Regions from separate parts of the Streptomyces sp. NPDC091281 genome, predicted to be linked through region 2. Evidence: riboswitches for the same ligand, from Rfam matches in the RefSeq annotation. Region 2 holds a riboswitch; each other region holds the start of a gene.
What was found. A riboswitch is a leader RNA that binds a small molecule or an ion and turns the genes downstream of it on or off. The one in region 2 is predicted to bind cyclic di-AMP.
Positions count from the first base shown of each region.

Region 1: linked by a shared signal. The riboswitch ahead of ACIQPQ_RS33905 (transglycosylase SLT domain-containing protein) and the one ahead of ACIQPQ_RS12030 (transglycosylase family protein) in region 2 are both predicted to bind cyclic di-AMP.
Region 3: linked by a shared signal. The riboswitch ahead of ACIQPQ_RS16130 (peptidoglycan DD-metalloendopeptidase family protein) and the one ahead of ACIQPQ_RS12030 (transglycosylase family protein) in region 2 are both predicted to bind cyclic di-AMP.
Region 4: linked by a shared signal. The riboswitch ahead of ACIQPQ_RS23080 (M23 family metallopeptidase) and the one ahead of ACIQPQ_RS12030 (transglycosylase family protein) in region 2 are both predicted to bind cyclic di-AMP.

Region 1 is NZ_JBIVUY010000016.1:201,476-206,577, reverse strand. It holds gene ACIQPQ_RS33910 (polyprenyl synthetase family protein) at 1-872, opposite strand, end outside; cyclic di-AMP (ydaO/yuaA leader) riboswitch at 1,485-1,677, shown strand; gene ACIQPQ_RS33905 (transglycosylase SLT domain-containing protein) at 1,683-2,159, shown strand; gene ACIQPQ_RS33900 (HAD family hydrolase) at 2,212-3,036, opposite strand; gene ACIQPQ_RS33895 (GNAT family N-acetyltransferase) at 3,338-4,423, shown strand; gene ACIQPQ_RS33890 (glycosyltransferase) at 4,447-5,102, shown strand, end outside.
Region 2 is NZ_JBIVUY010000004.1:102,297-107,398, forward strand. It holds gene eno (phosphopyruvate hydratase) at 1-235, opposite strand, end outside; gene ACIQPQ_RS12030 (transglycosylase family protein) at 693-1,436, opposite strand; cyclic di-AMP (ydaO/yuaA leader) riboswitch at 1,440-1,619, opposite strand; gene ACIQPQ_RS12035 (hypothetical protein) at 1,802-1,957, opposite strand; gene ACIQPQ_RS12040 (transglycosylase family protein) at 1,932-2,876, opposite strand; gene ACIQPQ_RS12045 (cytochrome P450) at 3,115-4,443, opposite strand; gene ACIQPQ_RS12050 (hypothetical protein) at 4,440-5,102, opposite strand, start outside.
Region 3 is NZ_JBIVUY010000005.1:364,636-369,737, reverse strand. It holds gene ACIQPQ_RS16150 (aspartate aminotransferase family protein) at 1-363, shown strand, start outside; gene ACIQPQ_RS16145 (helix-turn-helix domain-containing protein) at 451-1,074, shown strand; gene ACIQPQ_RS16140 (DUF6126 family protein) at 1,071-1,193, shown strand; gene ACIQPQ_RS16135 (tyrosine-protein phosphatase) at 1,250-2,047, opposite strand; cyclic di-AMP (ydaO/yuaA leader) riboswitch at 2,586-2,751, shown strand; gene ACIQPQ_RS16130 (peptidoglycan DD-metalloendopeptidase family protein) at 2,756-3,754, shown strand; gene ACIQPQ_RS16125 (SGNH/GDSL hydrolase family protein) at 3,998-4,816, shown strand; gene ACIQPQ_RS16120 (SIMPL domain-containing protein) at 4,989-5,102, shown strand, end outside.
Region 4 is NZ_JBIVUY010000008.1:401,807-406,908, forward strand. It holds gene ACIQPQ_RS23060 (MarR family winged helix-turn-helix transcriptional regulator) at 1-387, opposite strand, end outside; gene ACIQPQ_RS23065 (dihydrofolate reductase family protein) at 504-1,631, shown strand; tRNA gene ACIQPQ_RS23070 (tRNA-Met) at 1,716-1,789, shown strand; gene ACIQPQ_RS23075 (PP2C family protein-serine/threonine phosphatase) at 1,935-3,209, shown strand; cyclic di-AMP (ydaO/yuaA leader) riboswitch at 3,453-3,612, shown strand; gene ACIQPQ_RS23080 (M23 family metallopeptidase) at 3,620-4,678, shown strand; gene ACIQPQ_RS23085 (aldo/keto reductase) at 4,844-5,102, shown strand, end outside.

The DNA of each region.
Region 1 (5,102 bases), on a different contig from region 2:
TGCGCCCGCAGTCCGGCCAGGGCCTCGGCGAGGCGCGCGTCGTCGCTGAGGTCGGAGTCGAGCAGCTCGCACAGCGCGACGTCCTCCGGCAGCGCCAGCCGGGCCGCCCGCTCCCGCAGCCGCAGCACCGGCAGGGTGGCGATGCCCTCGCGCAGGTCGGTGCCGGGCGTCTTGCCCGACTCGTGGGAGTCGGAGGCGATGTCGAGGACGTCGTCGGCGAGCTGGAAGGCGACGCCGAGCCGCTCCCCGTACTGGGTGAGCATGTCCACGACCGTGTCGTCGGCGCCGGACATCATGGCGCCGAAGCGGCAGGCGACGGCGACCAGGGAGCCGGTCTTGCCGCCGAGCACGTCGAGGTAGTGGTCGACGGGGTCGCGCCCGTCGGTCGGCCCGGCGGTCTCCAGGATCTGGCCGGTGACGAGGCGCTCGAACGCCTCCGCCTGGACCCGGACGGCCTCGGGGCCGAGGTCGGCGAGGATGTGGGAGGCGCGGGCGAAGAGGAAGTCGCCGGTGAGGACGGCGACGGAGTTCCCCCAGCGGGTGTTCGCGCTCGGCACCCCGCGCCGTACGGCCGCCTCGTCCATGACGTCGTCGTGGTAGAGCGTGGCGAGGTGGGTCAGCTCGACCACGACGGCCGAGGGCACGACCCCGGGGGCGTAGGGGTCGCCGAACTGGGCCGCGAGCATCACGAGCAGCGGCCGGAACCGCTTCCCGCCCGCGCGCACGAGGTGCTGCGCGGCCTCCGTGATGAACGGGACCTCGCTCTTCGTGGCTTCGAGCAGGCCTTCCTCGACAGCCGTCAATCCGGCCTGGACATCGGCTTCCAGAGCCTGGTCCCGCACGCTCAGCCCGAACGGCCCGACGACGGTCACGAGGGGTCTCCTGTCTGCTGGTGTCTTCCGGCGATCACACGGTTTGTCGATACGTCGCTGCCCTCACTCAAGTCAGCGTATCCGGTCACGTTTCGATCACCGACAGGCCCCACGTCCCCCTGCCTCGAACTTCGCCCGACCGGGAGGCGCCGACCCACCCGTCCCACCGCCCTCACAGGCATCGCGCGCCCCATATGTTACCGACCGGAAGGTATGTACCCCTTCCGGTCGGGGACACGTCGATCGGCGCCCGCATCCGCACTCCGACCGCGCCCCCTCAGCCACCCCTCCCGACCCTCTTCCACCCCTCACCCCTCACTCCCACAACCCCCACCCCATTAAAGCCACTTGAGCTATATGACCGTTTTACCCGCCTTGTGGACGCAGGTGAGTTGGCTCACCCGTGCCGCCATCGAGCAACCCTGACCGGATTTTTTAATTCCGCTTTGCTCAAGCGGAAGTTGAGCGCCAGCCCCCGCAAAGGATCAAGCGCCCGAAAACCCCAGACCAAGGTCAATAGGGACGACCTGTGAATCAGCCACTTGTTCCCGACATGTGCTCTCGCATACGTTCCCGGCCTGTCGGACAGACGCCTAATCCTGCCGCCGTCCGACAACCCCATCGACGAAGACATTCGCGGCAGGAGCGGGGGACCCAGGTAAGTCGCCGTCCCGGCGCGTACGTCACACACGGACGCGGCGGAACGGCTCGGGGTGAAGCCGCGCCACCGTGTCCGTACGGCGGCCGGCCGGGCACCTCCCCGCCCGAACCCGACAGCTCACCTCGCAGGCGCCGGAGAGGAACCCCTTCATGTCCGCTGTCACCCAGCCCCGCCGCACCCGCACCCGCCTGGTCCGCACCGTCGCCGTGGCCTGCGCCGGCGCCGCCGCGCTCACCCTCCCCTTCATCGGCGCCACCAGCGCCTCCGCCGCCCCCGCCACCTCGGCCGCCACCTCCGCCGGGTACACGAACAACCTCGACGGCTGGATCCGCGAGTCCCTCGCGATCATGGCCGAGAAGGGCATCCCGGGCAGCTACGACGGCATCTACCGCAACGTGATGCGGGAGTCCTCGGGCAACCCGAACGCGATCAACCTGTGGGACTCCAACGCCGCGGCCGGCATCCCGTCGAAGGGCCTGCTCCAGGTCATCGACCCGACGTTCGCCGCGTACCACGTGGACGGCACCGCCTACGACCCGTACGACCCGGTCGCCAACATCACCGCCGCCTGCAACTACGCCGCCGACCGCTACGGCTCCATCGACAACGTCTTCGGCGCCTACTGACGGTCCCGGGCCGCCGGGGTTCCTCGCGGAACCCCCTGAGGGAGCGGAACCCCTAAGGGAAGAGTCGTTCGAGGACGGCGGCCACGCCGTCGTCCTCGTTCGACGTCGTCACCTCGTCGGCCACCGCCTTCAGCTCCGGATGGGCGTTCGCCATGGCCACCCCGCGCGCCGCCCAGTCGAACATCGGGATGTCGTTGGGCATGTCCCCGAAGGCGAGGGTGTCCTCGGGCCGCAGCCCGAGCCGCTCCGCCGCCAGCGCCAGCCCCGTCGCCTTGGTCACCCCGCACGGCTGGAGTTCCACCGTGCCCGGCCCCGACATGGTGACGGTGGCCAGCGAGCCGACCACCGCGCGGGCGGTCACCGCCAACTCGTCGTCGGTCAGGCCGGGATGGCGCAGCAGCACCTTGCTGATCGGCTCGCACCACAGGTCGTCCCGGCGGCCGACCCGCACCGCCGGCAGGGTCGGGTGCGGCATCAGGTAGCCCGGCTCGATCAGGGTCAGCCCGTCGATCCCGTCCTGGTCGACGGCGGCGTACACCTGCCCCACCTCGGCCTCGATCTTGCCGATCGCCGTCTCCGCCAGCTCCCGGTCCAGGGTGACCGACCACAGCAGGCGGTCGGCGCCGATGTCGTAGAGCTGCGCGCCCTGGCCGCAGACGGCGAGGCCTCTGCTCCGCAGGATGTCCAGCAGCGGCCGTACCCGGGGCGCGGGGCGGCCCGTGACCACGAGGTGGCGGGCACCGGCGGCCGCCACCCGCGCGAGCGCGTCGAGCGACCGGTCGGAGAACGTGTCGTCGCCGCGCAGCAGCGTCCCGTCCAGGTCGGTGGCGATCAGGGAGTACGCGCAGCGCGCGGCATATGCGTGGGGTGCGGGCATGATCAGAGAATACGGATTCCGGCCGGATCGGACTCACCGCCGCAGCCGCGCCCCCGGCCCCGCTCTTCCGGCACGCTGCCGGTGCGCTGCCGGTGCGCTCACCGCTCGCTGGCGGTCCGCTTCCGGTGTGCTTTCACCCCGCTTCCCTCCGCTTTCCGGCCGCTTTCCGGCGCAACGCCGGGTACAGGGCGGTTAAAGGCCTCTGCCCGGAATGGCAACAACCAGGTCCGCTCCCTACCGCCCCGCCCGCCCGGAGGGGTACCGTCCCCCTGTCCAGGGGGGACTTGATCGGGGGGTCAGGTTGAGCAGCGGACGTATTCGTGTGCTGGGTCCGGAGGACCTGGCCGAGGGGGACCGGGAACGGTGGCGGGCGCTGCGCGCCGCGTCGACGGCGCCGCGGAACCCCTTCATGGAACCGGAGTTCGCCACCGCGGTGGGCCGGGTCCGGCCCGCCACCCGGGTGGCGGTGGTGTACGAGGGGCGCGAGCCGGTCGGTTTCCTGCCGCACGAACGCGGCGCGCTGGGCCGCGGGCAGGCCCTCGCGCACGGCGTCTCGGACGTGCAGGGCGCGGTCCTCGCGCCGGGCCTCGGTCTGGGCGCCGACGAACTGCTGCGCGCCTGCGGCCTGTCGAGCTTCGCCTTCGACAACCTGGAGGCCGAACAGGGCCTGTTCGTGCCGCACGCGGCGGCGGAGTACGCGTCGTACGTCATCGACGTCGAGAAGGGCTACGAGACGTACGAGTCCGTGCTGCGCGCCCAGTCGCCGAAGTTCCTGAAGACGACGCTCGCCAAGGAGCGCCGACTCGGCCGCCAGGTCGGGGAGTTGCGGTTCGTCTTCGACGAGCGCGATCCGGCGGCGCTGCGCACGCTCATGGCGTGGAAGTCCGCGCAGTACCGCAGGACCGGCCGCCGCGACCGCTTCGCGCAGGAGTGGATCAACCGGCTCGTCGGCCTGCTCGCCGAGACCCGCGCGCCGGACTGCGCGGGCACCCTCTCCGTCCTCTACGCGGGCGGGCGGCCGATCGCCGCGCACTTCGGTCTGCGCTCCTCGACCGTCCTGGCCTGCTGGTTCCCGTCCTACGAACCGGAGTTCGCCAGGTTCTCCCCCGGTCTGGTGCTGCATCTGCGGATGGCCGAGGCCGCCGCCGCCGAGGGCATCGGGCTGCTCGACCTGGGCCGGGGGGCGGCCGAGTACAAGGACGCGCTGCGGACGGGCGAGGTGCCCGTGTACGAGGGGGCGTGGACGCGTCCGGGGGTGGGCGCCGCGCTCCACTGGCTGGGGCGTGAACCGGCGCGCCGGGCCCATCACTTCGTCCGCAACCGGCCGAGACTCGCGGCGACGGCCGCCCGGGTGCTGAAGGGCGCCGGCCGGCTGCGCCGCGCCTGAGCCACCGATCCAGGGGAGGGTGCATGGCGACCGAGCCACGCGTACGGCAGGAGATCCGGCGGTTCCTCGACATCCCGCCGGTGCAGGTCGCCGAGCTGGATCTGGACCCGGGAGGCGGGCCCGGCGGCGGGGACGGGGGCAGTGGCGGGGGCGGGGGCGTTCTGAGACCCGGCCCCGGCAGCCCGCCGGTCACGCACGGCGCGGTGTTCGTGCTGGTCCGGGTGGGCGGACGGCCGGTCGCCACGCTGCTGGGGCAGGTCCCCGAGGGCGCCGATCCGACGACGGTGCTCACCGCGCTCGCACGGGAGCGCACCCCCTCGGACCTCTGCGAACTCCCCGACCTCGCCGTCACCGTGCCGTCGACCACCGTGGTCGTCGCCACCCGCGAGCGCGCCGACCGGCTCGCCACCGCCCTGGACTCCCTGCTCGCGCAGGACCACCCGGACGCCGAGATCGTCGTCGTCGACAACGCGCCCGTCACGGACGCCACCCGCGACCTCGTCGTCCACAAGTACGGTGACCGCGTCCGCTACCTGACCGAGCCGGTGCCCGGTCTCGCCGTCGCCCACAACACGGGGCTGGCCACCGCCCGGGGCGACGTGGTCGCCTTCACCGACGACGACGTGGTCGCCGACCCGCGCTGGCTCACCGAACTCACCGCCCCCTTCAGCGCCGACCC
Region 2 (5,102 bases):
GGCCGATCTGCTCGATGACGGCGAGGACGGCCTTCTCGACACCCTTGCCCTGGTAGCGGTTGGGGTCACCGTCACGCAGTTCGATGGCCTCGAAGGCACCGGTGGAGGCGCCGGACGGAACGGCGGCACGACCCGTGCTGCCGTCGTCGAGGCCGACCTCGACCTCGACCGTGGGGTTGCCTCGGGAGTCCAGGATTTCCCGGGCTACGACGACGTCGATGGACGGCACGAGCATCTCCTTCTTGGGATGTGACGCTGTTGTGGTGCGCCTAGAGCCTAACCGCCCGGGGGGCGTCGCCACCCGACCGACCGTCCCGTGGACAGGGGGCCGCGGGGGCACGCTGCGGGCGCGCAAGGGACTGTACCCATTGTTTCAGAGCGGAACAAAGGGGAGGGCCAACTCCGGATGACCGGGAGGCGACGAATGCGGGGCGCCGGAGGCGCGGGGGTGACGGGGGTGACGGGGGGTCGTGGCGGCCGGGGGGCGGGGCGGGAGCCGCGTGGCGGCCGGGGGGTGACGACATGACCCCGCCCCGACGCGTACGGGGGAACACGCGCCGGGGCGGGGGGGCCCGTGGGGGACGGGCTCGCAAGGGGGGCCGGTGGGGGCCGGCCGCGCCCGTGCGAGGGGTGAGCGGCCTGTCGGGTCGTGACCCGGTGCGGGACGGGACGCCCGCGGGGTCACGCCGGGATCACTTCAGGTGCAGCTGCTGACCGGGGTAGATCAGGTCGGCGTCCTGGACGATGTCCTTGTTCAGCTCGAAGAGCTTGGCCCAGCCGCCCTTGACGTCGTGCGCGGCGGCGATGGAGCTGAGGGTGTCGCCCTTGACGACCTTGTACTCGCCGTCGCCCTTCTTGACCTTCTTGCCGGTCGGGGTGGTGACGGTCTTCTGCTGCTTCTTGGCGGCCGGGCGCTCGGCGGAGCGGGAGGCGCTCTGCTGCTCGGTGGCGCGGCTCTCGGTCTTGGCGGAGCCGGAGCTGCTGGAACCGGAGCCGCTGGAGGAGGAGCCGCTGGAGGAGGAGCCGCTGGACGAGGACTCCGAGGAGGAGCCGCCGCCGTACGCGGCGGAGGACAGGCCCACGCCGCAGACCGGCCAGGCGCCCTTGCCCTGGCCCGCGAGGACCTTCTCGGCGATCTCGATCTGCTGCGCCTTCGAGGCCTGGTTGGCCTGCGCGGCGTACTGCGTGCCGCCGTACGCGGCCCAGGTGGAGGCGGAGAACTGGAGGCCGCCGTAGTAGCCGTTGCCGGTGTTGATGGACCAGTTGCCGCCGGACTCGCACTGGGCGACGGCGTCCCACTCGGAGGCGGTGGCGGCGGAGGCGTTGCCGGCCGCCATCAGCGGGGCGGCGATGGCGACGCCGGTGACACCGGCGAGCGCGGCGACGCGGGTGGCCTTGGACGGACGGCGGTGCTTGCCCTTGCCGGAAAACAGCATGGAGGATCCCCTCACCGACGCCTGCGAGGTGAGCTGTCGGGTTCGGGCCGGTTGAGTTGCCCGGCCACTCCGGCGCGGGAGGCGTGCTCCCGGCGGTGTGGCTTCACCCCCAGCCGCTCCGGTCGACTCCCGGAGACGGCACTTACCTGGGTCCCCCGCTCCTGCCTGCGGCGCGTGACGCGACGACTGTTCCCGGACTGCCACTGGCAGGATTCGGCGTTGTGACGGCCGGGGCTCGGGTTGCCGAGCGGTGATGACCGTAGACACGCGCTCGGCGGAATTTCAAAGACGATCAGGGCTTCTGAGACTCATCCCACACTTTCACCAAACCGGACATTCAGCATGAAGTGTGACGAGTGCTCAGGTCACTTCGTCCCGTTTCCGGCTTCTGTCCCGACCGGGGTGGTCAGCGTCTGACCGGCGCTGATGTTGTCCGGGTCGGCGCCGATGGCGCCCCGGTTGGCGGCGTACAGCGCGCGCCATCCGCCGTCGAAGTCAAGGGAGTCGGCGATGGACTCCAGGGAGTCGCCGACGCGGACCGTGTACGTGCCGGACGGGGCCCCGGTGGCGTTCGCGGCGTGACGGCCGCTGGAGGCGGGCTCCGTGGCGTCGGGGACGGCCTTCTCCTCGGCGGTGGCGCCGCGGTGGCGACCGGTGCCGGAATCGGTGTCCGCGTCCGCGTCGGCCGAGCCCGTGTCGAGGATGCCGCCGTCCAGGGGGGGGCGCGCTGCCGAGGGAGCCGGTGTCGACGAGGCTCCAGGAACCGACGTCCTGGACGAACTCGCCGGAACGGTCCGGGGTGTCCGTGTCGTCCGAGGGGGTGCCGGAGGCCGTGGGGTCGTCCGCGTCGGCCGATCCGGACGGGGCGGGCTTGGCGGACGAAGAGGAGGAAGGGGACGAAGAGGGCGAAGTCTTCTCGTCCGCCGACGGGTTCGCGGACGGGTCGCCGGACTCGGCCGACGGATCGGCGGACTTGCCGGAGCCCGAGGAACCGGAGGAGCCCGCGGAACCGGTGCCGCCCTTGGAGAGGTCGGACAGGCCGGGCACGAGGGAAGCGTCCTCGGACGTACCGGACGAACCGCTTTCGCCGGAGTCGTCCACCACGCCGGTGTCCAGGGCGCCCGTGCCGTTGGCCAGGGTGAGACCGGCCTCCGGGGCGCAGCTGCCCCAGGCGCCGACACCCTGGTCGGCGAGGAGCTTCTGGGCGATGGAGATCTGCTGGTTGCGGCTGGCCAGGTCGGCCCGCTCCGCGTAGTCGAGACCGCCGTACGCCACCCAGTCGTCCTGGCTCAGCGCCAGGCCGCCGTACTCGCCGCCGCCCTCGTCGGCGCTCCAGGAGCCACCGGTCTCGCACTCCGCGACCTTGTCCCAGACCGAGCCGTCGGCGGCGCTCGCGCCGGAGGCGCCGAGCAGCGGGATCGCGATGGCGGAGCCGGTCACGCCTGCCGCGACGAGCAGGGCCGGGGCCTGACGGGGTCGACGGTGACGACCGTTCCCGGAGAGCATGCGGGGGCCTTTCCCTAGACAGCGGTGCCCACACGGCGACGCGATCGGACGCGAACGGACGCGAACGGACGGACGCGGTCGTCGTGTTGACAGGTGAAGGTATAGGCAGACGATCACTTGTCACAAGTTCATGCCGCGCAGATCACGTGAAGATCACATTGTTGAAGAACGGTCATCTTTTCGGTGGGGAGGATGAGAAGGCGACCGGCAGCGTACGCAGCCCCCGCATGATGAGCCCGCCGCGCCATCTCAACTCCGCCGGGTCGGCGGCGAGTCGGAGGTCGGGCAGCCGGGTGAGCAGGGTGGCGAGCGCGGTCTGGCCCTCCAGGCGGGCCAGCGGGGCGCCCAGGCAGTAGTGGATGCCGTGGCCGTAGCCGAGGTGCTGGTTGTCACGTCGGGAGAGGTCGAGGACGTCGGGGTCGGTGAAGCGGGCCGGGTCGCGGTCGGCGGCGGCCAGCACGACGAGGACGGGATCGCCGGGGGCGATGTCCTGCCCGCCGACGGTGAGCGGCTCGGTGGCGAACCGCCAGGTGGCCAGTTCCACGGGGCCGTCGTAGCGCAGGAGTTCCTCGACGCCCGTCTCCAGCAGGGTGCGGTCGCCCGCCGCCAGCGCGGACTGGAGGCGGTGGCGCTGCTCGGGGTGGGTGAGGAGGGCGTAGGTGCCGTTGCCGATGAGGTTGACGGTCGTCTCGAACCCGGCGAACAGGAGGATGAAGGCCATCGCGGCGGCCTCGTTCTCGGTGAGGTGCTCGCCGTGGTCGGAGGCGCGGATGAGGCCCGAGAGAAGGTCCTCGCCGGGCGCCGCCTCGGCGGTCAGGGCCTCGCGCTTGCGGTGGATGAGGTCGGCGAGGTAGCCGCGCATCTTCTTCACCGAGCGGGCGACACCGCCGCGCGGGCCGCCGCCGTGGCGGATCATCATGCCCGCCCAGTCGCGGAAGTCGTCCTGGTCCTCGCGGGGGACGCCGAGCAGGTCGCAGATGGCGTAGATGGGGAGCGGGAACGCGAAGTCGTGGATGAGGTCGGCCTCGCCGTCCGCCGCGAACCGGTCGATCAGACCGTCGGTCAGCTCCTGCACGCGGGGCGTGAACTCGGCCACCCGGCGCGGGGTGAACGCCTTGCTGACGAGACGGCGCAGCCGGGTGTGGTCCGGCGGGTCGATGTTCAGCAGATGCGTCATCAGCTCGGCCTTGCGCTCCCCCGGGATGCCGGTACGGCCCCGGGCGTGCGCGGGCCCGTCGTGGTGCGCCGGGTTCTTGCTGAGGCGCGGCTCGGCGAGGGCCTGCTTGGCGTCGGCGTACCGGGTGACCAGCCAGGCCTCCACCCCGCTGGGCAGCCGCGTACGGTGCACCGGCGCGTGCTCCCGCAGCCAGGCGTACGCCGGGTAGGGATCGGTGGCGAACTCCCACGTGAAGAGGGCGGGGGCGGGGGGAGCGCCGGGGGCGGGGTCCTCGGTGCTCTCGGGGGGCCGGGGGGTGGGGGTGGGGGTGGGCTGGTCGGTCACTCCCTGACCGTATCCGGGGCGGGGGTGGGGGGTGGGGTGGCGGGGGGAGCTGCGGCTGCGGCTGTACCCGGGTAGCCGCCCGCGGCGGCTTTGCGGGACCACTCGGCGGCTTCCTCGGTGCGGCCCTGCCGGTGCAGGAGGCGGGCGAGGCGGTGGGCGGCGTAGGGGTCGCCCTGGGCGTAGCCCAGCTCGTAGGCGAAGCGGGCGTCTTCGAGACGGCCCTGCTTCTCTCGGAGATGGCCGAGGTGGGTGTGGTCCCAGGGGTAGATGCTCTCCATCATCGTGTCCTCCAGGGAGGTCTCCAGCTCCCTCGGACCGCGCGCGTCTTCGCTGCGCAGGTTCTTCCGCAGCGTCGCCGCGATCGGGTCGCCCGCGTCGGCGGCGCGCGCCAGGTACATCTCGGCCTCGGCCGGTTCCCCCCACAGCAGGAGGTGCATGCCCCGGCCGCGCGCGGCGGGCGGGTACCCGTGGCTCTCGGCCGTCGAGTAGCTGTTCCCGGCCGCCCTCAGTTCCCCGCGCCCCAGCAGCAGATCCCCCAGGTGCTGGGCCGCCTCCGCGTCGTCGCCCTGTTCGCCCCGGCGCAGCCAGGTCTCCGCCAGGGCGAGGTGGGCCCGGCCGAGGAGGCGGGCGGTGGCGGGGGCGGCGTCGGGCTGTTCGGC
Region 3 (5,102 bases), on a different contig from region 2:
CTCACCGACCGCTACGAGATGCTCGCCGACGTCCGCGGCCGGGGCCTGATGATCGGCATCGAGTTCGGCAGGCCCCGCTCGCTCAAGCTGCGCGGACGCTGGACCATGCTCCAGGCCGCCCGCAAGGGCCTGTTCGCCCAGATGGTGGTCGTCCCCCTGCTCCAGCGGCACCGGATTCTGACCCAGGTCTCCGGCGACCACCTGGAGGTCATCAAGCTGATCCCGCCGCTGATCGTGGGGGAGCGGGAGGTGGACCGGTTTGTGGACGCCTTCACCGCGGTGATGGACGACGCCCACGACGGCGGCGGACTCGTCTGGGACTTCGGCAGGACCCTCGTGAAGCAGGCGGTGGCCAACCGCTAGGCGACCCGACCGAGCCCCCCTTCCCTGCTTCTTTGTCTCAGAGGCAAGAAATTTGCCGCAGAGGCAAAGGTGGGGCTGAATGGGGTCATGAGCCACCCCGCCCCGCCGTCCGGGCCCGAGCCCGGCGGTGACCTCCCGGCCGTCGCGCCGCAACTGCGCTCCCTCCGGCGGCGTGCCGCCCTCACCCTGGAGGCCGCGGCCCGGACCGCCGGGCTGTCCCCGGCCCACCTGTCCCGGCTGGAGACCGGGCAGCGCCAGCCCTCGCTGCCGATGCTGCTCGCGCTCGCCCGTACCTACGGTACGACCGTCTCGGAGCTGCTCGGCGAGTCGGTCGCCGACCGGGACGCCGTGGTCCGCGCCGCCGACATGGAGCCGACCCACGCGGGCGGCTGGACGTACTGGCAGGCCGGGGCCTCCGGGCGGGGCATGCAGGCACTGCGGGTGCAGGTGCCGCACGGCTCGCAGGGCGACATCGTGCGGGTCCACCCCGGCGAGGAGTGGCTGCACGTCCTGCGCGGACGGCTCCTGCTGCGCCTCGGCGACACCGCGCACGTGCTCGGCCCCGGGGACAGCGCGCACTTCGACTCGCTGACCCCGCACCGTATCGCCGCCCAGGACCCCGACGGCGTCGAACTCCTCTTCGTCCACACCCTGTTGCAGAGCCCGACGGCCACCCTGTGCCTCGGCCCCACCCATGGAGAGACGCCGTGACCGACATCGAGGAGAAGTTCCCCCGCAGCCTGTGGATCAGGCTGATCATCTACATCGCCGTCGGCCACGTCTTCGCCGGGTTCCTGTGGCTGCTGTTCGAGGTGGGCGCCAAGAAGTAGGCCCGCCTCGGGACGTCGGGTGCCCGTCGGGCGGGCGTCGCCGGGTCGGGCGCGGATCAGTCGAGCAGGCGCTCGCGCAGCCGCTCCCGGGTCCGCGGGGACAGGCCGAGACCCCGCTCCAGGTAGGTGTCGACGTCGCCCCAGGTCTCCTCGATCGTGTCGAAGGCGGCCGTGAGGTACGCGGCGCGGGCGTCGAAGAGCGGGGCGAGCAGGTCCATCACCTCGGGGGAGAACGCCTCGGCCGAGCTGCCGCTGCGGTGCACCCGGTAGCGGCGGTGCTTGGCGTTGGACTCCAGGTAGTCGGCGACGATGGCCTCGCGCTCCACGCCGAGCGCCAGCAGGGTCACCGCGATCGACAGGCCCGCCCGGTCCTTGCCCGCCGCGCAGTGCATCAGCGCGGGCACGCTGTCCTCGGCGAGCGCGTGCAGCACCCGCGAGTGCTCGGCGGTGCGCTCCCGGACGATCGCCCGGTAGGACTGGATCATCCGGTCCGCGCCCTTGCCGTCGCCCAGGATCTCCCGCAGCTGCGCGAGGTCGCCGTCGCGGACCATCTTCCAGAACTCGGCGCCGTCCGCCGGGTCGGAGAGCGGCAGGTTGACGTTCCGTGTGCCCGGCAGCTCGACGTCGGGGCCCTCCAGCTTCTGGTCCGCGGCGTTGCGGAAGTCGAAGACGGTGTGCAGGCCCAGGGAGGACAGGAACGCCGCGTCCTCGGCGGTGGCGTGCGCGAGGTGGCCGCTGCGGAACAGCACGCCGTGCCGCACGCGCCGTCCGTCGGTGGTCGGCAGGCCGCCCACGTCCCGGAAGTTGCGTACGGCGGCCAGCTCGGGCTCGGTCGACGGGACCTGCTGCGTCACGGGGGCTCCTCCCGGTCGTGGTTCCGGCCGACGCGGCTCGTGACGGCCGCCGGAACACCTGCGTGACCACTCTCGTGATCACGTTCATGACCACTGCGTCACGACCATACGACACGGGGGCGGCCGAACCGGAGGAGCCCGGAACACCGGCCGCTGTCGGACACCTCCCCCGATGGCCCCCTTGGGTTGGATGTGCGGTGAGGTGACATCTGGGATGTCTGCCCGAATTGATGGAATTAGTCGAATTGGCTCGATTGGCTTCTTCGTTCCAACTCGGCCTGGAATAGGGCGACCTGGAGAGGTGTCACGTGAGCAGCGTCTCATCCGTGACCGTATGTCGCGCGTCATGTTCACGTAATACGCCTGATTTCCGCGGGTGTTCCCCGCCCGCGACGTCTCCCGGTCGACACAGGGTGACCGTGAATTCCGGAAGGGGATCAAGGGAAATGCACCGGAAGCGCAACCTCTGCTTGTTCCCGTGCGTCTTGGTCGCTTACGTTCCTGACCCATCCGGACGGACGCCCAATCCTGCCGCCGCCCGGATTCCGCACCCACTCACCCGTACACGGCAGGAGCGGGGGACCCACAGGTAGTAACGCCTGTTCCGGTTCCCGGAACGGCTCGGGGTAAAGCCGCGTCCCCGCGCGGCCGGACATCTCCAGTCCGCACCCGACAGCTCACCTCGCAGGCGCCGGAGAGGAATTCGCCATGCCCGCCAAGGGTAAGCACCGCCGTCCCAAGTCCCAGTTCTTCACCCGCTCGATCGCCGCCGCCGGAACCGGCGGCGCCGCGCTGGCCCTCCCCCTGATGGGCGCCGGCGGAGCGCAGGCCGCGCCGTCCGAGGCGCCCGCCGCCCAGGCCGTCTCCCACGCCGCGCAGAGCGTCCAGGCCGCCCCCGTCGCACGGACGTCCGCCGACGGCGCCAAGGCCGCCACGACGTACACCGTGCGCCCCGGCGACTACCTCTCGAAGATCGCCGACGAGCAGCACGTCAGCGGCGGCTGGACCCGCCTCTACGCGGACAACCGCGAGGCCGTCGGCGCCGACCCGTCGCTCATCCACCCCGGCCTGAAGCTGTCGATCGGCAAGAAGGCCCCGGCGGGCGCCACGGAGGCCTCCAAGGCGCCGTCGGCTCCGCGTGATTCGTCGAAGAAGTCGGATTCGTCCGCTTCGAAGAAGTCCTCACAGTCGTCCAACTCCGCGAAGTCTTCGGACTCCTCGTCCTCCGCGGGCTCCTCGAAGGCCTCCGGCTCCTCCGACGGCTCCGCCTCCCAGGCCGCCGACACCTCGAACGCGAGCGGCTTCAGCGCCCCCGTCGCCGGGGCCGCCGTCGGCACCCCGTACCGGATGTCCGGGAGCATGTGGTCCAGCGGCTACCACACCGGTGTCGACTTCGTCGTCCCGACCGGCACCTCCCTCAAGGCCGTCGGCGCGGGCACCGTCGTCTCGGCCGGCTGGGGCGGCGCCTACGGCAACCAGGTCGTCATCCGCCTCGCCGACGGCCGCTACGCCCAGTACGCCCACCTGTCCTCGCTCTCCGTCTCCGGCGGCCAGACCGTCACCGCCGGACAGCAGGTCGGCCTCTCGGGCGCCACCGGCAACGTGACCGGCCCGCACCTGCACTTCGAGATCCGCACCACCCCGGACTACGGCTCCGACATCGACCCGGTCGCCTACCTCCGCTCGCACGGCGTCTCGGTCGGCTGACACCGCCGCACCCCGAGCCACACCTGACACGCACACCGAAGGCCGGACCCTCATCCAGGGGGCCCGGCCTTCGGTGTGTTCCGCGACGCCGTTCCGCCATTCCGCCGCAGCCCTGTGGCGCCGTTCCGGGGAAGATCCCTTATTCCCTGATTGGGAAACTCTTTAGGAGTGGCTTATCTCACCGCCCGTCAACCCCTGCCTACGGTCGCGTAAGTCACATTCAAAGGTGAATCATGAACCGTTGTGGCAGACGATTCGAAGAACGACAAGAGATCACCGATCGGGTCGTACGTGGCGCTGGGGGACAGCTTCACCGAAGGCGTCGGCGACCCCGGCCCCGACGGCGCGTTCGTCGGCTGGGCCGACCGTTTCGCGGTCCTGCTCGCGGACCGCAGGCCCGAGGGCGACTTCCGTTACGTCAACCTCGCCGTCCGCGGCAAACTGCTCGACCAGATCGTGGCGGACCAGCTTCCCGGCGCGGTCGCGCTCGCGCCCGACCTGGTCTCCCTCTGCGCGGGCGGCAACGACATCCTCCGCCCCGGCACCGACCCCGACGAGGTCGCCGAACGCTTCGAACGGGCCGTCGCGGCCCTCGCCTCGGCGGCCGGGACCGTCCTCGTGACGACCGGGTTCGACACCCGCGGCGTCCCCGTCCTGAAGCATCTGCGCGGCAAGATCGCCACGTACAACGGGCATGTGCGCGCCATCGCCGACCGGTACGGCTGCCCGGTGCTCGACCTCTGGTCGCTCAGGTCCGTGCAGGACCGGCGGGCCTGGGACGGCGACCGGCTCCACCTCGGCCCCGAGGGGCACACGCGCGTGGCCCTGCGCGCCGGGCAGACCCTCGGCCTGGACGTGCCCGCCGACCCCGAGCAGCCGTGGCCGCTGCTCCCGCCGCGCGGCACCCTGGAGATCCGCCGCGACGACGTGCACTGGGCGCGCGAGTACCTGGTGCCGTGGATCGGGCGGCGGCTGCGCGGGGAGTCGTCCGGCGACCACGTGACCGCCAAGGGCACGCTCTCCCCGGACGCCATCAAGGAGCGGATCGCCCGGGTGGCCTGAGCAGGGCGGTGAGCCGTGCAGTGAGCGGACGGGGTCCGCGGTCCGAGGGGGCCGGTGACCCGGACGGGCTCCACCAGTGAGGTGAGGGTGCGGGAGTGGTGTGCCGCCGGGGGCGGGTGCGGCTGCTGGGATGACGGCAGCCGCCGCCCGCCCCCGGAAGGACCGGAGCGCCATGCCCCGTACGTTCACGATCCCGTCCCCGTCGTCCCGCGCCGCACGGGTCCGCGCCCGCCGGGTGGCCGTCGTGGCGCCCCTCGTCGCGCTGGCCCTCCTCGGCCCCGCACTG
Region 4 (5,102 bases), on a different contig from region 2:
CAGCCGGTCGAAGAGTGTGGCGCGCACGGTCTCCACATGGCCGGGCGCGGTCCGCTCCAGCACCGCCATGCCCGCGTCGGTCAGCACCGCCACGCTGCCGCGCCGGTCCGCGTCGCAGTCCTCGCGCCCCACCAGCCCGTCCTTCTCCAGCCGCGTCACCGCGTACGTCAGCCGGCTGCGGGTGATCTTCAGCCGCTCCGCGAGATCCGTCATGCGCAGCCGCCGCCCCGGCTCGTCGGAGAGGTGGGCGAGGATGGAGTAGTAGAGGTGGGGCATGCCCGCCTCCTGCTGGAGCTGCCGGTCGATCGCGTCCTCCAGCAGGAGGTATCCGGCGACGTAGGCGCGCCACGCGCGCTGCTCCTCGGGGCTGAGCCAGCGGGTCGTCATGCCCCCAGTGTAGGTTTGTTTCAAACTTGAACCAAGGGTGCCGCCCGCCCGCCCACCGCCGAGCCCCGCCCCCGCTTCCGCCCGCCCCGCCGAGCCCCGCCCGGAGAGACCCGCCGATGCCGTACCCGTACGTCCTGCTGTCCGCCGCCGTCTCCCTCGACGGCTACCTCGACGACACCGGCCCCGAGCGGCTGCTGCTGTCCGGACCGGCCGACTTCGACCGGGTCGACGAGGTGCGCGCCTCCGTGGACGCCATCCTGGTCGGCGCCGGCACCCTGCGCGCCGACAACCCCCGGCTGCTGGTCAACTCGCCCGTACGCCGCGCCGCCCGGCTCGCCGCGGGCCGCCCGGAGTACCCGCTGAAGGTCATGGTCAGCGGCTCCGGCGACCTCGACCCCGCCGCCCGGTTCTGGCACACGGGCGGCGACAAGGTGCTGTACACGACCGGCGCGGGCGCCGAGCGGGCCCGCGCGCTCGGCCTCGCCGCCGACGTCGTCGCCCTGGGGGACGACCTGGACTGGCGGCGGCTGCTGGAGCACCTGCACGACGTGCGGGGCGTGCGGCGGCTGATGGTCGAGGGCGGCGGCACGATCCACACCCAGCTGCTCCGGGACGGCCTCGCCGACGAACTCCAGCTCGTCACGGCCCCCCTCTTCGTCGGCGACCCGGCCGCGCCCCGCCTCTTCGGCCCCGGCGGCTATCAGGGCGGACGGCTGCGGCTCGTCTCCACCCGCCGCATCGAGGACGTGGTCCTCGCCGTGTACGAGCCGACCGCGCCCGGCACCGGCCCGCGCCCCGCCGCCGCCGACCGGCACTGGCTCGCCCTCGCCTGCGAACTGGCCGCCGCCTGCCCGCCCTCGCGCACCGCGTTCAGCGTCGGCGCCGTCGTGGTCGCCGCCGACGGCACCGAACTGGCCCGCGGCCACTCCCGCGAGGACGGCGACCCGGTCGTGCACGCCGAGGAGGCCGCCCTCGCCAAGATCGACCCGGCCGACCCGCGGCTGCCCACGGCCACCGTCTACTCCAGCCTGGAGCCCTGCGTGCGCCGCGCCTCCCGCCCGGCGCCCTGCGCCCGCCTGATCCTCGACGCGGGCGTCCGCCGCGTGGTGACGGCCTGGCGCGAGCCCGACACCTTCGTCCCCGACGCCGACGGCACCGGCCTGCTCACCGCCGCGGGCGCGGACGTCCTCGTCCTCCCGGCGTACGAGTCCCAGGCCAAGGCCCCCAACCAGCACCTCCTCTGAGCCGGACCCGTAGCCCCCGTACGCCCCCGGAACCACCCGTGGTCACGAGCGCCTCAGAAATGACGTAGGCTGTGAACACAACGACGCGGGGTGGAGCAGCTCGGTAGCTCGCTGGGCTCATAACCCAGAGGTCGCAGGTTCAAATCCTGTCCCCGCTACTGAAGGCCGAGGGCCGGAATCCTTTACAGGGTTCCGGCCCTCGGTCGTTGTGCGCCTCCGGCGCGGATGGTCCTCCCGTCCGGGTGGTCCTCCGGTCGGACCACCCCGCTCGCCGCCCGTCCCGGACCCCGCCAGCCTGGGGGAGTGGACGACAAGGGGCCCCGGGCCGCATCCGGCGTGCGCGGGCGGCGTCCGTCCCCGCGCACCCTGCTGCGCCTCCTGCCCGCCCTGCTGATCGTCGGCGGCATCGGCTACGACGTCAGCACCCCCGAGTACTTCACCGCGATCCCCTTCTTCACCGCCGCCCCGCTCGTCGCCGCCCCCTTCTTCACCCTCACCGGCACCCTCGTCACCGGGCTCGCCGCCCTCGCCGCGACCTACCTGGTGCACGCCTACCACCACGTGCGGCCCGACGAGACCACCATCACCGAACTGGTCACCGTCGTCACGGTCACCGTCCTCGCCGCGCTCCTCAACCAGGTCCTGCGCCGGGGCGACGCCCGCCTCGCCTCCGCGCGGCACATCGCCGAGGCCACCCAGCGCGCGGTGCTGCCCCGGCCCCCCGACCGCATCGGCGGCTACCGCGTCGCCGCCCGCTACCAGGCCGCCCAGCGCGACGCCGCCATCGGGGGCGACCTCTACGCCGTCCAGGACAGCGCCCACGGCGTCCGGCTCATCGTGGGGGACGTCCGCGGCAAGGGGATGGGGGCCGTCGCCGCCGTCGCCACCGTCATCGGCGCCTTCCGCGAGGCCGCCGAACGCGAAGCCACCCTGGAGGCGGTCGCCGCACGGCTGGAGCACGCCCTGACCCGCCAGGGCGTGGAGTGGTGCGTCCACCGGGACCCCTACGACCCGTACGACCCGTCCGCCCCGCAGGACGGGCGAGACGCGCGCGACCCGTACGACCCCTACGGCCCGCACGCCTCGGAAGATCCGTACGACTCGTACGACCCCTACGACCCGGGGCGCGGCGGCGGTCCGTCCGATGTGGGCGCGCGGTTGCACGCCGCCGAGGGGTTCGCCACCGCCGTTCTCGCCGAACTCCCGCACGGCGACGGCGTCCTGCGGCTGCTCAGCCACGGCCATCCGCCCCCGCTGCTGCTGCACGCCGACGGCGCGGTGCGCGTGCTCGACGTCCGCGACCCCGCCCTGCCGCTGGGCATGGGCGACCTCCACCCCGTGCCGGGGCGGGCCGAGGAGACGCCCTTCCCGGCGGGGGCCACGCTGCTGCTCTACACCGACGGCCTCTCCGAGGCCCGCGACCGCTCCGGCCGGTTCTACGACCCCGCGCAGCGCCTCGCCGGACGGATCTTCGGGCACCCGGCCGCGGTGATCGCCGCCCTCGCCGAGGACGTGCACCGGCACACCGGGGGCGCGACCACGGACGACATGGCGCTGCTCGCCGTCCGCCACCCCTGACCTTCGTCACGTGCGGTGATCACGCGAGTGGGCTGCGGTTACAGCTGAGTCACCGTCAGGTTTAAGCGGGCCGCCGGGTTATTCCTCGGGCGAGGTCAACTCGCCCGTTTTTCACCGCTCCTGGGGTGAAAGTCCAGGCCAGAAATCTTGTTGATCAAGCGGAACGGCTTGGAATCCCGGGCCCGGGTCTATTAACGTTCGATAACGCAGCGCGGTCGTCCCAGCCGTCACAAGAGTCGGCTCCGTGCGCACGCGCCGAATCCCGTAAGGGAACCGGGGAACCACCACCTTGGGGTGAATCACGCGGAAGCCGCCGTGGAAACACGGCCGGTATACGCGCGTAGGAGACCTTCCCGCTCCGAACCCGTCAGCTAACCCGGTAGGCGACGGAAGGAAAGGAGTACGCCCGCGTGGCGTCGAACCCGCCTGCCCCCGAAGCCCCCGCCGTGCCCAGCCAGACCTTCGGCTACGGCAGCTACCGCACCGACGAGGGCCCCTGGGAGGAGTGGAATCCCACCGCGGAGTCCGTCCGCCCGGTCCGTGGCAAGCACCGCGTCGCCAAGCAGCGTGGCGGACTCGCCCGCAGCTCCACCGTCCTCGGCGTCGGTGTCATAGCCGCCGTCGGCGGTGCCGGGATGGCCAGCGCCAACACGGGCAAGCCCCCCGTCTCCATCTCCCTGCCGGACCTGCCCAACGTGGGTTCCCTGATCTCGGACGACGACACCCCCGAGGAGACGGCGCCCGCGCTCAGCAGCTTCGCCGCCGAGACGGTCGCCGAGGACAGCGCCGTCGTCACCGCGAGCACCGGTACCGGCATCGGCGCGGGCTCCGACACCGGCGCGGGCGAGTCGCTGCGCAGCCGGATCATGGCGCAGGCCGAGTCGCAGCAGGCCCAGGTCGACCTCAAGGCGCAGCAGGCCGCCGAGGAAGCCGCCGCCAAGGCCGCCTCGGCCGCCGCCGCCAAGGCCGAGAAGGAGGCGGAGGCCAAGGCCGAGGCCGCCAAGAAGAAGGCCGCCGAGGAAGCCGCCAAGAAGGCCGAGGCCGAGCGCCTCGCCGAGCTGGCCAAGCAGTACACGCTGCCGACCTCGTCGTACACGATCACCTCGACCTTCGGCCAGGCGGGCGCCTACTGGTCCTCCGGGTACCACACCGGCCTCGACTTCGCCGCCCCCACCGGCACCCTGATCAAGGCCGTGCACAGCGGCACGATCACCTCCGCGGGCTGGGACGGGTCGTACGGGTACAAGACCGTGCTGACCCTCGACGACGGCACCGAGCTGTGGTTCGCCCACCAGTCGTCGATCAGCGTCAGCGTCGGCCAGAAGGTCGGCACCGGCGACGTCATCGGCCGCGTCGGCGCCACCGGCAACGTCACCGGCGCCCACCTCCACCTGGAGGTCCACCCGGGCGGCAGCGCCTCCGGCATCGACCCGGGCGCCTGGCTGCGCGACAAGGGGCTCAACCCCTGAGCGGGTCCCTGGCGGGGCCCTGAGAAGAAGCCCCGAGGAACCCTCCGAGACCCTCCGGGGAAGCGGCCGGGGGTCGGTGAGGTCCCCCGGACGTTCCCCGGAGTTTGCGAACCCTTGGCCGGAGGCACGGAACACGTGCCTCCGGCCGAGGTGTTGTCACGGGGCATGACCTCTCTGCGCACACTCGGCTCCTCCGACCTGAAGGTCTTCCCCCTCGCCCTCGGCGGCAACGTCTTCGGCTGGACCGCCGACGAGGCGGCCACCTTCGCCGTCCTCGACGCCTACACCGCGGCGGGCGGCAACTTCCTGGACACCGCCGACTCCTACTCGGCGTGGATCGAGGGCAACTCCGGCGGTGAGTCGGAGACCCTCATCGGCAAGTGGCTCAAGGCCCGCGGCAACCGCGACGACGTCGTCATCGCCA